Regions from separate parts of the Lysinibacillus sp. IITD104 genome, predicted to be linked through region 2. Evidence: predicted binding sites of a transcription regulator. Region 2 holds the regulator's gene; the other holds the start of a gene.

Region 1 (7,183 bases), 520 kb from region 2:
CGTTATGATGAAAAAGAGGCAGAACTGACACCAGAGCGTATGCGTGAGTTTGAAAAGGTTATTTTATTACGATCAATCGATACAAAATGGATTGATCATATTGATGCAATGGATCAACTACGTCAAGGTATCCATCTGCGTGCTTATGGTCAAAACGATCCACTTCGTGAATATCAACAAGAAGGCTTTGCGATGTTTGAGGATATGGTAGCCTCTATTCGCGAGGATGTTGCGAAATATGCGATGAAAGCAGAAATCCGCAATAATCTGGAGCGTGAAGAGGTGGCAAAGGGGCAGGCTGTTAATCCAAAAGAAGAAGGTGGCACTGCGCCGAAAAAGCAACCAGTACGTAAAGCTGAAAACATTGGCCGTAATGATTTATGTCCATGTGGTAGCGGCAAGAAATTTAAAAACTGTCATGGCACAGCTCAATAATATCTAGGTGAAAAAATCATTTTAACTACGTGTTAAAATGATTTTTTCTTTTTAAAATTACTCAAAAATGAAGAAATTTTAGTATAAAAAGTCAGAATTTATAGACAATTGAAAAATATGGGTATACAATAGCTGTAATAATAGGTATATAGTACAAGTTATTTATCCTGTTATTATCCTGAATTTTTGATGGTGATACTAAGTCTTAAGGAGGATCGGAATTTTCAAGCAATCTTACTCATTGAAAATAGCGGGAATGTACGCATATTTGTATATTCCTTTTTATTTTGACTGGAAGCAACATAAAATGTATAAAGGGGGACTATAGATGCATAAAAAAGATATTATGAATAGTGAAACAATGATGTATATGCCTGTGTATGATTCCTTTGGAAATTTATGTACGCAGGTGTATGAGAAAAATAATGAGTATATTTCTACGCTATCACCAACGAAATTATTGGACTTTAATCTGCGTTATTTTGGTTCTAGTTTAAGAGGAGCGTTCGATGGTTCGAAAATGATCCTAGGCAAGCTTAATAAAAATCCTATTGTCGTGCACGAGCGTTGTAATATTTTATGGTTCCCTAGTAGGTCTCCTCTACATCCTGACTGTATCTGGTTCGCTGTCCATCATATAGATGACTATGTCGCTGTGGATAAAAAGAGGACAAAGGTTACCTTTATGAATGGCATGGAATTTATTGTGGATGTCAGTGTCAATGCGTTAGAGTCTCGGATTCAAAGAGCTTTTTTATTAAAATATAGACTAGAGAAACGAACAAAATATTTACTTGTTCAGTATGATCGTGTGAAAGTATTTCAACGTCTTGCCAAGAATATGTTTGAGGACGAGACGCAGGATAGTTAACTTACTACCACAAAACATCTGCTAGATAGTATGTTTTCCTTTATAAAAACGTTATAATAAAAAGATACGGGGCTTTATGGATAAAGTGTTAGCTCCATGACTAACGTTCGGAGGATTTAACGATGATTGAATTAGCAGATGTACGCAATGTGTTAGACACTACAGCCAAAAAATTGGCGGACTTTAGGGGGTCTCTTTGACTTAGAGAACAAAGAGGCACGTATTCAGGAGCTAGATGAAATGATGCTAGAGCCAGGCTTTTGGGATGATCAGCAAGGTGCTCAGGTGATTATCAATGAAGGAAATGGCTTAAAAGCAATTGTCAATGAATATAAAGATTTAGTGGAAACACATGAAAATTTAGATATGACACTGGAACTTTTACGTGAAGAACCAGACGAAGAATTACAAGAAGAGCTAGGCAAAGAACTAGCAGAATTCCAACAAAAGATGGCTGATTTCGAGCTACAATTACTGCTAAGTGGCCCATACGATCAAAACAATGCCATTTTAGAGCTACATCCTGGTGCTGGTGGTACGGAATCACAGGACTGGGGCTCAATGCTATTACGTATGTATACACGATGGGCAGAGAAGCGTGGATTTAAAGTGGAAACAGTGGACTATCTACCAGGAGATGAAGCTGGGATTAAATCTGTAACATTGTCGATTAAAGGTCACAATGCTTTCGGTTATTTACAAGCGGAAAAGGGTGTCCATCGTCTAGTACGTATTTCCCCATTCGATTCGTCTGGCCGCCGTCATACGTCTTTCGTTTCCTGTGATGTTATGCCAGAGTTTGACGACAATATTGAAATCGATATTCGTACAGAGGATTTAAAAATTGATACGTATCGTGCAACAGGGGCAGGTGGTCAGCATATTAATACGACAGATTCTGCCGTTCGTATAACGCATATTCCTACTGGTACGATTGTACAATGTCAGGCTGAGCGCTCCCAGATTAAAAACCGTGAAAAAGCGATGACGATGTTAAAAGGGAAGCTATATCAATTAGAACTTGATAAACAGCAAGCACAATTAGATGAAATACGCGGTGAGCAAAAAGAAATAGGCTGGGGCTCCCAAATTCGTTCGTATGTCTTCCACCCTTACTCGATGGTTAAGGATCATCGTACAAATGAAGAAACAGGTAATGTGGGTGCAGTGATGGATGGCGATTTAGATCCATTTATAAATGCCTATCTACGTTCAAAAATAAATTAATCGAAGATTCCCCCAAGAGTAAGAAGCTCTTGGGGGATTTTTGTTAAAAGGGTGGATGATAGGGTGCATCTTGGCTCAGCTGTTTTCGTTCACTCATGTAATATTTATACAGCATAGAAGCGTTAAGAAACTGTTTACTAATGGATGCATATCGGATAGGCAATTCAATTTGTTTATTATTTTTTAATGTTACAATACACCCCATTTCACTAGGTGTAATATTAATAATTGCATGAAGCCCTATCCATATATTGTGAATGGAGCTGGGTGAAAAAGTGGGCAGAAAAATACAGGGATAACCGTAATCAAAGGCCACGACGATTGGTAGCTTGTGTTGATTGCCAAAAAAACGTTTAGCCGATTGTTTTGCGGCTTCATAGGTTGATCCTAATGAGAGACAGGATTTTCGAAGGACATGCATCGGTTTGCGTGTAACAATCAGCTCATTATGCTTATCAATCACATGCGTGAAGACTTTGGAGTCATGCTGAATAGGTTGCAGCAAATAAGTATTGAATGAAATTAAGTAGCCGTTTACAAAGTTAGTTGTCATATAGGGAGTGCCTCCTTTTTTCTAGTGATAACGGTAGTGTAAAACAGAATATGACTTTCTTAAATTGGATGAAATAGTTGAAAATCGTTCAGAAAAGCACGAAATGCTTAGAGAATTTGCTCTAAATATAAATGGATTAATAGCTAATCCAAGATATTTTCGAATCGTAAGCATTGCTTTTTAAATTCAATTTTCATATAATTTAGAAAAGGATCGAGGTGAGATCGTTGGATAAATATTATTCGTATACAGATTTTCTGAAAGCCGTTGGTCAGTCGAAAAAAGTTGATGAGGCAGAGAAATTATTAAACGAGATTTATTTAGATTTATTTTTAAATCGTATCCAGCGTATGCATCGGCAAGAGCAGCTCATGGTTCTGATAGATAGAGCACTCGATGAAAAAGATGAAAACGCATTTTATCAATACGCATCCGAACTAACTTCCTTACAGCAAACAGAAGATGAATCATATTGACGAACCCGCTCTCCATATCTATTGGAGAGTGGGATTTTTTTGATTTTGAAAATATTTGCGGGAATGTAGACTTCACTCCAAAAGTAGAGGACCCGCTCATAAAAGAGTGAAAGCTGCTCGGAAAGTAAAGTCTTCCGATCATAACAGTGAGATAACCGCTCAAAAAGAAGTGACCTCGCTCCAAAAGCAATAACCATCACTCTGAACAGGGGAAATCATCCACCGATGAAGCTTGAAAACCTGATAAAACGGCTATTATAAGAGTAAAAAGTTAAATTGAACGCCTTGTTATATATTAAAAATTTTAGAGATGAAAAAATTTTTTACAAACATTCGTTCGTTAAATGTTCGAAATTTTAATATCGCTATGCTAAAATATATGTACAAATTGGAAGGAAAGGATGGGGACATGAGTGCAAACATTTGATTTACAAGCGCCATATCAGCCTAACGGGGATCAGCCACAGGCCATTGCGGAATTAGTGGAGGGTGTGAAAGCAGGCAAACGTCATCAAACATTGCTTGGTGCTACTGGAACAGGTAAGACGTTTACCATTTCGAATGTCATCCAGCAAGTCAAAAAACCAACACTAATCATGGCACACAATAAAACGTTAGCTGGCCAGCTATATAGTGAATTTAAAGAGTTCTTCCCAAATAACGCCGTTGAATATTTTGTCAGCTACTATGATTACTACCAGCCAGAAGCTTATGTACCGCAGACAGATACCTATATAGAAAAAGACTCTAGCATTAACGATGAAATTGATAAGCTGCGTCACTCTGCTACCTCTGCATTGTTTGAGCGTGAGGATGTCATTATTATTGCATCTGTGTCCTGCATTTATGGTTTAGGTTCTCCTGAAGAATATCGAGAAATGGTTGTTTCCATTCGTACAGGTATGGAAATTGAACGTAATCAGCTACTGCGCAAGCTTGTAGACGTTCAGTATGAGCGTAATGATGTTAGTTTTACTCGCGGAACATTTCGGGTACGTGGAGATGTAGTGGAAATCTTCCCAGCCTCTCGTGATGAGCATTGTATTCGGGTGGAATTTTTCGGTGATGAAATTGATCGCATTCGTGAAGTAGATGCACTAACTGGAGAGATTTTATCGGATCGAGAGCATGTGGCTATTTTCCCAGCATCCCACTTCGTTACACGAGAAGAGAAAATGCGTAAAGCGATTGAAAATATTGAAAAAGAATTAGAGGAACGACTTGCATTATTACGTGCAGAAGATAAATTACTAGAGGCACAGCGTTTAGAACAGCGTACACGCTATGATTTAGAGATGATGCGTGAAATGGGCTTTTGCTCTGGGATTGAAAACTATTCACGTCATTTAACATTGCGTGAAGCAGGTGCTACTCCATATACTTTGCTAGATTATTTCCCCGAAGACTTTTTACTTGTGGTTGATGAAAGTCACGTAACACTTCCACAGGTTCGAGGAATGTACAATGGTGACCAAGCACGTAAAGGAGTGCTCGTAGAACATGGCTTCCGATTGCCATCTGCTCTAGATAACCGTCCATTACGTTTTGAAGAGTATGAAAACCGCGTACATCAAGCGATTTATGTATCAGCCACACCAGGTCCTTATGAACTGGAGCATACACCAGAAATGGTAGAGCAAATTATCCGTCCAACTGGATTATTAGATCCATTAATTGATGTACGTCCTATTGAAGGTCAAATTGATAATTTAATTGATGAAATACAAGATCGAATTGCGCGTGATGAGCGAGTTTTAGTGACAACGCTAACGAAGAAAATGTCTGAGGATTTAACGGCTTACCTGAAGGAAATGGGCTTAAAAGTTGAATACTTACATTCAGAAATTAAGACACTAGAACGTATTGAAATTATCCGTGAGCTACGCAAAGGAACGTATGATGTGCTAATAGGTATTAATCTATTGCGTGAAGGTCTTGATATCCCTGAAGTGTCCCTTGTGGCAATTTTAGATGCTGATAAAGAAGGATTTTTACGTTCAGAGCGTTCATTGATTCAAACCATTGGTCGTGCTGCTCGAAACGCGAATGGTCATGTCATTATGTATGCAGACCATGTAACAGACTCGATGAAAAAGGCGATTGATGAAACGAAACGTCGTCGTGCGTTACAAATGGCTTATAACGAGGAGCATGGCATAACACCTCAAACGATCATTAAGAAAATCCCAGATGTGATTCGCGCAACACAAGTAGCAGAAGAAGAGGAATCGTATGTAACAAAGGCAACAAAAGGCAAAAAGCTGACAAAGGCGGAAAGAGAACAGCTCTTAGCTTCCCTAGAAGTCGAAATGAAGGAAGCAGCAAAAGCGCTTGACTTTGAACGTGCGGCTGAGTTACGAGATACAATATTTGAATTGAAGGTAGAAGGTGAATGACTTGTGAAAAATACTGAAATCGTCGTGCAAGGTGCACGTGCTCATAATTTAAAAAATATTAATGTCACAATTCCACGTGACCAATTAGTCGTTTTAACAGGATTATCGGGCTCTGGAAAGTCTTCTCTAGCATTTGACACAATTTATGCGGAGGGCCAGCGTCGTTACGTTGAGTCCCTTTCCGCCTATGCCCGTCAATTTCTTGGACAAATGGATAAGCCAGATGTCGATGCGATAGAAGGTTTATCGCCTGCTATTTCCATTGACCAAAAAACGACAAGTCGTAACCCACGATCTACTGTCGGTACGGTAACGGAAATCTATGATTACCTACGTTTACTTTATGCACGTATTGGTAAACCGATTTGTCCAAATCATGGCATAGAAATCACTTCCCAAACGATTGAGCAAATGGTGGATCGTTTATTAACCTATCCTGAGAGAACTAAGATGCAGCTCCTTGCACCAATGGTTTCTGGACGTAAGGGTACCCATGTTAAGCTGCTAGAAGATTTAAAAAAGCAGGGGTTTGTTCGTGTACGAATTGATGGGGAATTGCGTGATTTAGATGATGCTATCGAACTTGATAAAAATAAAAAGCATTCCATCGAAGTAGTAGTGGACCGTGTTGTTATGAAGGAAGGGATTGCTGCTCGTCTGAGTGATTCTTTAGAAACGGCTTTACGCCTGGCAGATGGACGTGTGCTTGTCGATGTGATGGAACATGAAGAGTTACTATTTAGTGAGCATCATGCCTGCCCATTATGTGGTTTTTCTATTGGTGAGTTAGAGCCTCGTATGTTTTCATTTAATAGTCCGTTTGGTGCTTGTCCAAGCTGTGATGGCTTAGGTTCAACACAAGAGGTAGATTTAGATTTAGTGGTGCCTGATTGGGATCGTTCCTTGTTAGAGCATGCCATCGCACCATGGGAACCAACAAGTTCGCAGTACTACCCACAATTACTAAAAGCTGTATGTGATCATTACGATATTCCAATGGACGTGCCTGTAAAGGATTTGCCAAAGGAAAAGATGGATAAAGTTTTATATGGCTCTGGAAAAGATAAGATACACTTCCATTATGAAAATGAGTTTGGCAATGTGCGAGATCAGATGATCGAATTTGAGGGTGTGGTGCGCAATGTTGAGCGTCGTTTTAAAGAGACGACATCCGATTATGTGCGTGAGCAGATGGAAAAATACATGGCACAGCAGGCTTGCCCTT
Region 2 (7,183 bases):
ACCTTTTGTGGATGGCATAGAGCTAAAGTCTGGTGATCAAGTAGAATATAATGAAACAAGTAAAGTATGGACAATCACCTACTCAAGATTAGGAAATATAAAATTATCTGAATATAAAACAAATCTTAATGGAAATGCTATAACTGAAACTAATTTAAATACTAACTTGACAAAGGCGGGCGTTACTACAACGCAATAATCAGTCCTCCCAACCCACTCAGAAGCGCAAGAAAATTTGCGTTTCTGGCTGGGAAATGGATGACTAATTGAAAAAATCATTTATACTGAATAGGATAAGGAGGTCTTTTCACATGTTTAAGAGAAAAAGAAAGTCGCATGTTTCGATTGAACTGAAGGATTATGTGCTGCGTGCGATTGTGGCGAAAGGACCAGAGCCTAATCAGTGGCAGGGCTATGAATACCCTTTAGCAGCTGGAATCGTTGAAAATGGAACAATCGTCGATGAGGTAGCTCTTTTTGAGGTGATTAAAGAGCAAGTAATGAAATGGACAGGGAAAAAACAGGCTGTCCGTATGTTTGTCCCTGATACGACGGTTCTATTAAAAAACTTTGAGCACCCTAAAGATGTCAAGCCTCAGGAATTACGAGGATATGCTGAAATGGAATTGGGACATTCCATTCATTTACCATTTCAAGACCCTTTAATTGATGTTTATGATGCTGATGCCGAGGATGGCAAGGCTATCTTATTTGCTGCGCCTTCTGAAGAGATAACGAAAATGGTAGGGATGCTGCTAGATGTTTCATTAGAACCGGAAGCTGCCGATATTCGTGCGCTTTGCAATATACGCTTATTAGAGCATATGTCATTATTAGTGCCTAATAAAACGTATTTGATTGCGGAATGGTCGATTAATGAGCTCTCTATCAGTATTTTTTCCAATGGCCAAGTGGAGTTTTTGCGCTATCAATCCATTGAAGTAGATATGACGCAATGGCAGGGAAAGAAAGAGAATGAGTTTAACTATCAATTTATCTATAATGGCGAAGCAGAGAATTATCAAATGGTCGTAATGGATCAGGTTCTAGAGATTGATCGGATGATGAATTTCTTTAAGTTTTCTTTACATAAAGGTGAAAAAGCAGTGGATGAAATTATCATGCTTGGCGATAACCCACTATTGAAATCAATTGGAAACTTACTTGCTTCTAATTTAGAACCACCGCTAAGAGTTGTCGATGGGAAAAAGATTGAGAAATCATTTCCTCGCTTTAAACGAGAATTTTCAACGTTGCTTGGCTTAGCTTTGAAGGAGGTTCATTAATGGTTCCAGATATAAACCTCTTACCACAACTTGAAAAAAGAACAACCTCCCCCAAGCTTTTTTACAGCTTGGTGATTGTCATTGTGGGACTTATTGTAGCTTATTTACTTTTTTTATTTTTTACATCCAAAAGTGAATTGTCACGATTGACTGCAGAGGAACAGGCATTAACTACACAGCTTGATCAATTGCAGCAAGAGCTAGATGCACGACAAAGTGTCGATCAGGGTTCATTGGAAGAGTCTGTGACATTTATTCAAGGTGTTTCTTATCCTGTAACACCGTTGATTGATGAAACGAAAACTTTATTACCAACCCATTCCTATTTACGTAGCTACGTTTTCGGAGAGAATACGGTGAATATTGAAGTGGATTTTGAAACGATGACAGATATATCGAAATATGTGGAGCGGCTTTTAATGAGTAGCTATTTTACAGACGCTCAAATTAACACTGTCTCAAACTTTGATATAGAGCTAGGTGAACAAAGGGAGTTAACACCCCAACAAAAATTTAAAGAAGTACCGCGCTATTCAGTGTCCATTACAGCGACAATCGATTTTATGTATTTAGCTGGAGGACGACGCTCATGAATAAATTAACGAGTAGTAAAAATTCATCTATGATCTTGTTACTTGCGCTAATAGCTGCTATTTTATTTGCGCTGTATTATTATTTGCTTTCACCAAAATTGAATGAAGTGAATGAAAAAGAGAGTAATGTGTTGCAGGTGCAGCAAGAATTAGCTAGTGTCAAAGAACAACTAGCTCAATTAGACAAGGAGCAGGGACAGCCTACAATCAATATATTAGCCTTAAGACAAAAGCTACCTGCAACAAGAGCCGTTGAAAAGATTATTCTTGATTTAGCTGAGATTGAAGAGGTGACAGGAACTCGTATACTGTCTTTAACTGTTCAAGGTGAGGACGGCACTTTAACACCTTCAGATATATCGAATGACCTCAATATGTTGGAGCAGGCTGAAGCAGAGGTCAATGGTAATCAGGAGAACAAGGAGACAACTACACCGATTGCTTCTCTTTCGAAGGACTCTTTACCAGCAAATTTAAAGCTCATTACTTTTATATTAGAGGTGGGTGCGCTTGATTTTAATTCTCTTGAAAGCTTTTTACAGGAGATTGAACAATTAGAGCGTGTCATGAAAACCGATAAGATTGAATTTAAATTGCCTGGAGAGCAGGAACAGCTAGAGAAAGATGCTGATCTTACGTTAAAGGCAACAGTGCAAGTGACGACGTTCTATTACGAAGAACAACAATAAACTTTTTTGATAGGCGCCCCATACATCATTAGTATGGGCGCCTATTGGTTTAGGAGGACATGAAATTGGAAATGGCTTATACGATCTTTATTTTTTTATTTGGACTTGTCTTTGGCTCTTTTTATAATGTAGTTGGCTTACGTGTACCACAGAAGGAATCGATTGTACATCCTCCTTCACATTGTCCGACATGCCAGAGACGACTAACGGTGCTTGATTTAGTACCCGTTTTGTCCTATGTATTTTTAGGAGGAAAATGTCGGAGTTGTGGCAATAAAATTTCTTGGGTTTACCCATTCATAGAATTAATGACAGGTGTATTATTTGCCTTTGCTTATTGGCAGCTAGGCTGGGGCATAGAATTGATAGTAGCGTTCTTTTTTATCTCCTTATTAGTTATTATCGTTGTGTCAGACTTGGCCTATATGCTAATTCCTGATAAGGTATTAATATTCTTTTTACCTTTGCTAGCTATTGGACGAGTTCTGTCACCATTAACACCTTGGTGGGACTCTCTTGTGGGTGCTGTCGTCGGTTTTGGCATATTATATATCATTGCTGTGCTATCTAATGGTGGCATGGGTGGAGGCGATATTAAATTATTCTTTTTAATTGGTCTCGTTCTGGGTACGATTGATACACTATTAACGCTTTTTTTAGCTGCAGTGATTGGTATGATTGTCGGGATTACCGTGTTATCGAAGAACAAACAAGGGAGAAAAACACCCATTCCATTTGGGCCATCTATTGCATTGGCCGCAGTCATTGTTTATTTCTATGGCGATCTATTAATCAATTGGTATTTAGGCTTTTGGTAATTGTTCAATCTTCAAGAATGTGGAGGGAAGCAAGTGAAACCGATTATTGGTATTACAGCCTTTGTGGAGGATGATTTATCCTCTCGATTAAATGCTGCTTACAGCAAAAGTATTATTGATGCTGGTGGAATTCCACTGATTATTCCAATTGGAGTAGAAGAAGAGGCAGCCCAGATTTTAGCCCTTACAGATGGTTTATTATTATCCGGGGGTCATGACGTGCACCCATTTCTGTTCGGGGCTGAGCCTTCATTAAAGCTTGGAAAAATTCATCCCGCGCGAGATACAGTGGAGTTAGCAATAATTGAAGCCGCATTCCAACGAAAGATGCCTATTTTCGGGATTTGTCGAGGGATTCAAATACTAAATGTTGCATTAGGTGGTACCTTATATCAGGATATTGATAGTGATCATTTTAGCACTAAATTACTCCAGCATATGCAGCAATCAGGTAGAGCTGTAGCTACCCACACTGTACAGATTATTGCTGATAATTTATTAGCGACTATCGTTGAACAAGAGAAGATAGCAGTGAATTCATTTCATCATCAAGCGGTGAATGTATTAGCAGAAAAATTAAAAGTAGCGGCAAAATCAAATGACGGTATTATCGAAGCTGTAGTTCATGAGGAAATGCCATTTTGCTTGGCTGTTCAGTGGCATCCTGAGGAACTAGCCATAGCAGGAGATGAGAGTGCTCAAAAGCTATTTTCAGCCTTTGTTGAAGCTAGCATAAAATTTAAGAAGGAAGCTTAGAGGGCATTGTACAAAGAATCCAATCGTCTGTGGATTCTTTTTTTGCGTAAAAAAGAGGATACATGCTCTTAGAAGGAACATAATCCTCAAAACCTGTTTTAATAGTTAATGTACCCGTCTGTAAAGACCTACAACTTGTCCTAAAATAGAAACTTGATCGACAATAATAGGTTCCATAGAAGAATTTTCAGGCTGTAAACGGAAATGATTTTTCTCTTTAAAGAAGCGTTTTACAGTTGCTTCATCCTCAGCTGTCATAGCTACAACAATATCCCCGTTATTAGCTGTTGCCTTTTGTTTTACAATGACTAAATCTCCATCTAAAATTCCGGCTTCAATCATTGATTCTCCCATAATTTCTAGCATGAACAATTGATCTTCACTTGTGCCGTACGTATCGGGTAATGGGAAGTATTCTTCAATGTTTTCAATTGCTGTAATTGGAGAACCAGCTGTAACCTTCCCGACAAGTGGGACATGGATCACCTGTTGCTTTTGGATGGATTCTTCAGGCTCTAAAATTTCAATTGCGCGTGGCTTTGTTGGATCTCGACGAATAAAGCCTTTTTGTTCTAATCGAGCTAAATGTCCATGAACAGTTGAACTGGAAGCAAGTCCAACTGCTTCACCAATTTCACGTACTGATGGCGGATATCCCTTAGCTCGTACCTCTTCTTTAATGAAAGCTAAAATGTCCTCTTGTCTTTTCGAAACTTTTTTCATGAGTGCTCACCTCTTTTTTCTAAAATCAATCTTCTTATTTGATAGTATAACAGAATGCGAACATGTATGCAAACATAGGTTCGAAAAGTGTTTGACAAAAACGTTTGTTCGCTTTATTATGAGAACATACATTCCGAACAAACATTCTTAAAAAGGGGTAATGATTATGACATGGTTTAAGAAAAACACACATATCTCAATTTTATTAGGAGCTTGCCTACTATTTGCAGCATACCTTTACATTACTGATCCAGGAAAAGTTAGTTACGCAGAAATCCAAATCGAACATGGGGATAGCTTGTGGTCGTTAGCGGAGCAATATCGTGGTAAAATGAGTACTGATGATTGGATAAAGCTTGTAAAAACGGAAAATGAACTAGCAGATATTAAAATTGTAGCGGGAAAATCTCTAGTAATTCCTGTAGTGAGTGATCAAGCCAGTCCCATCAATACTATCGAAATTGCGAGAAATGAACAATGATAAATAATCAACTGTCGGCTGTTGTCTATTGTCGCGTAAGTACTGAAAAAGAAACACAAAGCTCCTCATTAGAGCGTCAACAGGAAGAGTTGCTGCGCTATGCTAAGGAGCAAGGCTATGCGGTGAAGGGCGTGTTTAAAGATCAGCATAGTGGTTATGATGTAGAACGTGCAGGCTTACTAGAAATGCTTGATTTCATAAAAGATAAAAACATTAATGCCCTTTTTGTACAAGATGAAACTCGTTTAGGACGAGGCAATGCAAGAATGGCTGTATTGCATTTATTACAAAAATCAGCAACGGATGTTTTTTCTATGCGTGATGCTGGCCCAGTTCAATTAAATGAAATGGACACGATGCTGCTAGAAATTTTAGCGATTGTAGAGGAATATCAGCGTAGAATTCATAATGCTAAAATACGACGAGGTATGCGACGTGCTGTAGAAAACGGCTATCGTCCTGAAAATAATTTATCGAACCGAGGTAATCCGCAGGGGCAGGAGCGTAAAGATCTACCTGTAGATGAAATTGTAAAGCTACGCAAACGTGGATTTACCTTTGAAGAAATTTCTATAACGCTTAGAGGGTTAGGCTTTGAGGTAAGTAAGGCGACTGTCCATCGTCGTTTCCAAGAGCACCAAGAAAGATTAGCAGGAAAATAATATTCCTGCTAATTTTTTTTGTAAAAAACTACTGAGGGGAAGAAAAGCTCTCGATAATAACATTTTTAGGCAGTTGGAAAGGGTGCTCTTTATTTATTCGGTCATAAAACATGATGCCATTTAAATGGTCGATTTCATGTTGTACAACGATGGCCCCATAGCCCTGTAACTGTACAATGATTTCATGTCCATCAATGTCGTAAGCTTTGACTTTAATCCTCTCATATCTCGGCACAAAACCAGGAACAGGTCGATTTACAGATAGACAGCCTTCTCCCTCCGGTAGATAAATCATATTGATGGAATGACTCATTATTTTAGGGTTAATCAGCATCATTTCTTGGTCATCAAAGAGTACAGCAAACATTCGTTTATCTACACCAATTTGATTAGCAGAGAGTCCACTTCCAGGGCGAAGCTTATATTTTTTTGCTAGAGTTGGATTTTGGCTATTTTTCAGATATTGTAGCATGGCTAGGAGGGTATTTCGGTCCTCATTGGTCACAGGTATCGCCACTTCTTGAGTCCGTTTTCTTAAAATTGCCGAGTGTTCTTTCACGAAATCCTTCATTGTAATCATATAATCTGGGTGAAATTTAGTCATAGATAAACACCTCATCAACACGGCTATTGAGAACCTTAGTAATCTTAAAAGCTAATTCAAGGGTCGGATCATATTTATCATTTTCAATACTATTAATGGTCTGCCTCACAACCCCACATTCTTTTGCAAGTGCAGCTTGTGTTATACCTAATTTTTTTCTCAAATTTTTGATAATGTTCTTCAGAATTATCCCTCCATTTTGTCTAAAGTATTAGATATATATCATAAGATAAGAATTAAAAAATGTCCAACTAATTGGACATTTTTTGGTGTGAAAAACAAAACAGTCAATTGAAGGGGAGAAATGGATTTCCGTTGCAGGCTGCTTGCTTTCTTGTAGCACACTGACGGAACGGAAATCACCCTACAGCCTTGTTAAAAGTTCTCATTCTACTAATGACATCATCTTTTTCAACAACATGAAATGCCCGATTAATTGGACATTTGGGTTTTAAATCATCACTTAATACCAATTTTCATCAAATTTTAGCTTTAACGCATGACCAAAACAAATACCGAAAGGAATAAAGCCTCTTCCTTTTGCTGTAATGATATTGCCATCTTGTACCAC

The links. The regulator LexA, encoded in region 2, represses DNA repair genes until DNA is damaged. The targets are predictions, from matches to a motif close to CGAACATATGTTCG.
Region 1: the regulator LexA is predicted to act here: its motif matches at 3,889-3,902, upstream of uvrB (excinuclease ABC subunit UvrB).

What each region holds. Positions count from the first base shown of each region.
Region 1 covers NZ_JBAHYH020000001.1:3,801,559-3,808,741, reverse strand. The annotation lists gene secA (preprotein translocase subunit SecA) at 1-435, shown strand, start outside; gene V1L66_RS19295 (competence protein ComK) at 764-1,306, shown strand; one part of gene prfB (peptide chain release factor 2) at 1,429-1,503, shown strand; one part of gene prfB (peptide chain release factor 2) at 1,505-2,533, shown strand; gene V1L66_RS19285 (competence protein ComK) at 2,577-3,086, opposite strand; gene V1L66_RS19280 (IDEAL domain-containing protein) at 3,314-3,562, shown strand; gene uvrB (excinuclease ABC subunit UvrB) at 3,976-5,958, shown strand; gene uvrA (excinuclease ABC subunit UvrA) at 5,962-7,183, shown strand, end outside.
Region 2 covers NZ_JBAHYH020000001.1:3,280,066-3,287,248, reverse strand. The annotation lists gene V1L66_RS16845 (prepilin-type N-terminal cleavage/methylation domain-containing protein) at 1-199, shown strand, start outside; gene pilM (type IV pilus biogenesis protein PilM) at 312-1,286, shown strand; gene V1L66_RS16835 (PilN domain-containing protein) at 1,286-1,879, shown strand; gene V1L66_RS16830 (hypothetical protein) at 1,876-2,568, shown strand; gene V1L66_RS16825 (prepilin peptidase) at 2,634-3,386, shown strand; gene V1L66_RS16820 (gamma-glutamyl-gamma-aminobutyrate hydrolase family protein) at 3,420-4,142, shown strand; gene lexA (transcriptional repressor LexA) at 4,248-4,865, opposite strand; gene V1L66_RS16810 (LysM peptidoglycan-binding domain-containing protein) at 5,032-5,346, shown strand; gene V1L66_RS16805 (recombinase family protein) at 5,343-6,008, shown strand; gene def (peptide deformylase) at 6,037-6,612, opposite strand; gene V1L66_RS16795 (helix-turn-helix transcriptional regulator) at 6,605-6,796, opposite strand; gene V1L66_RS16790 (DJ-1/PfpI family protein) at 7,076-7,183, opposite strand, start outside.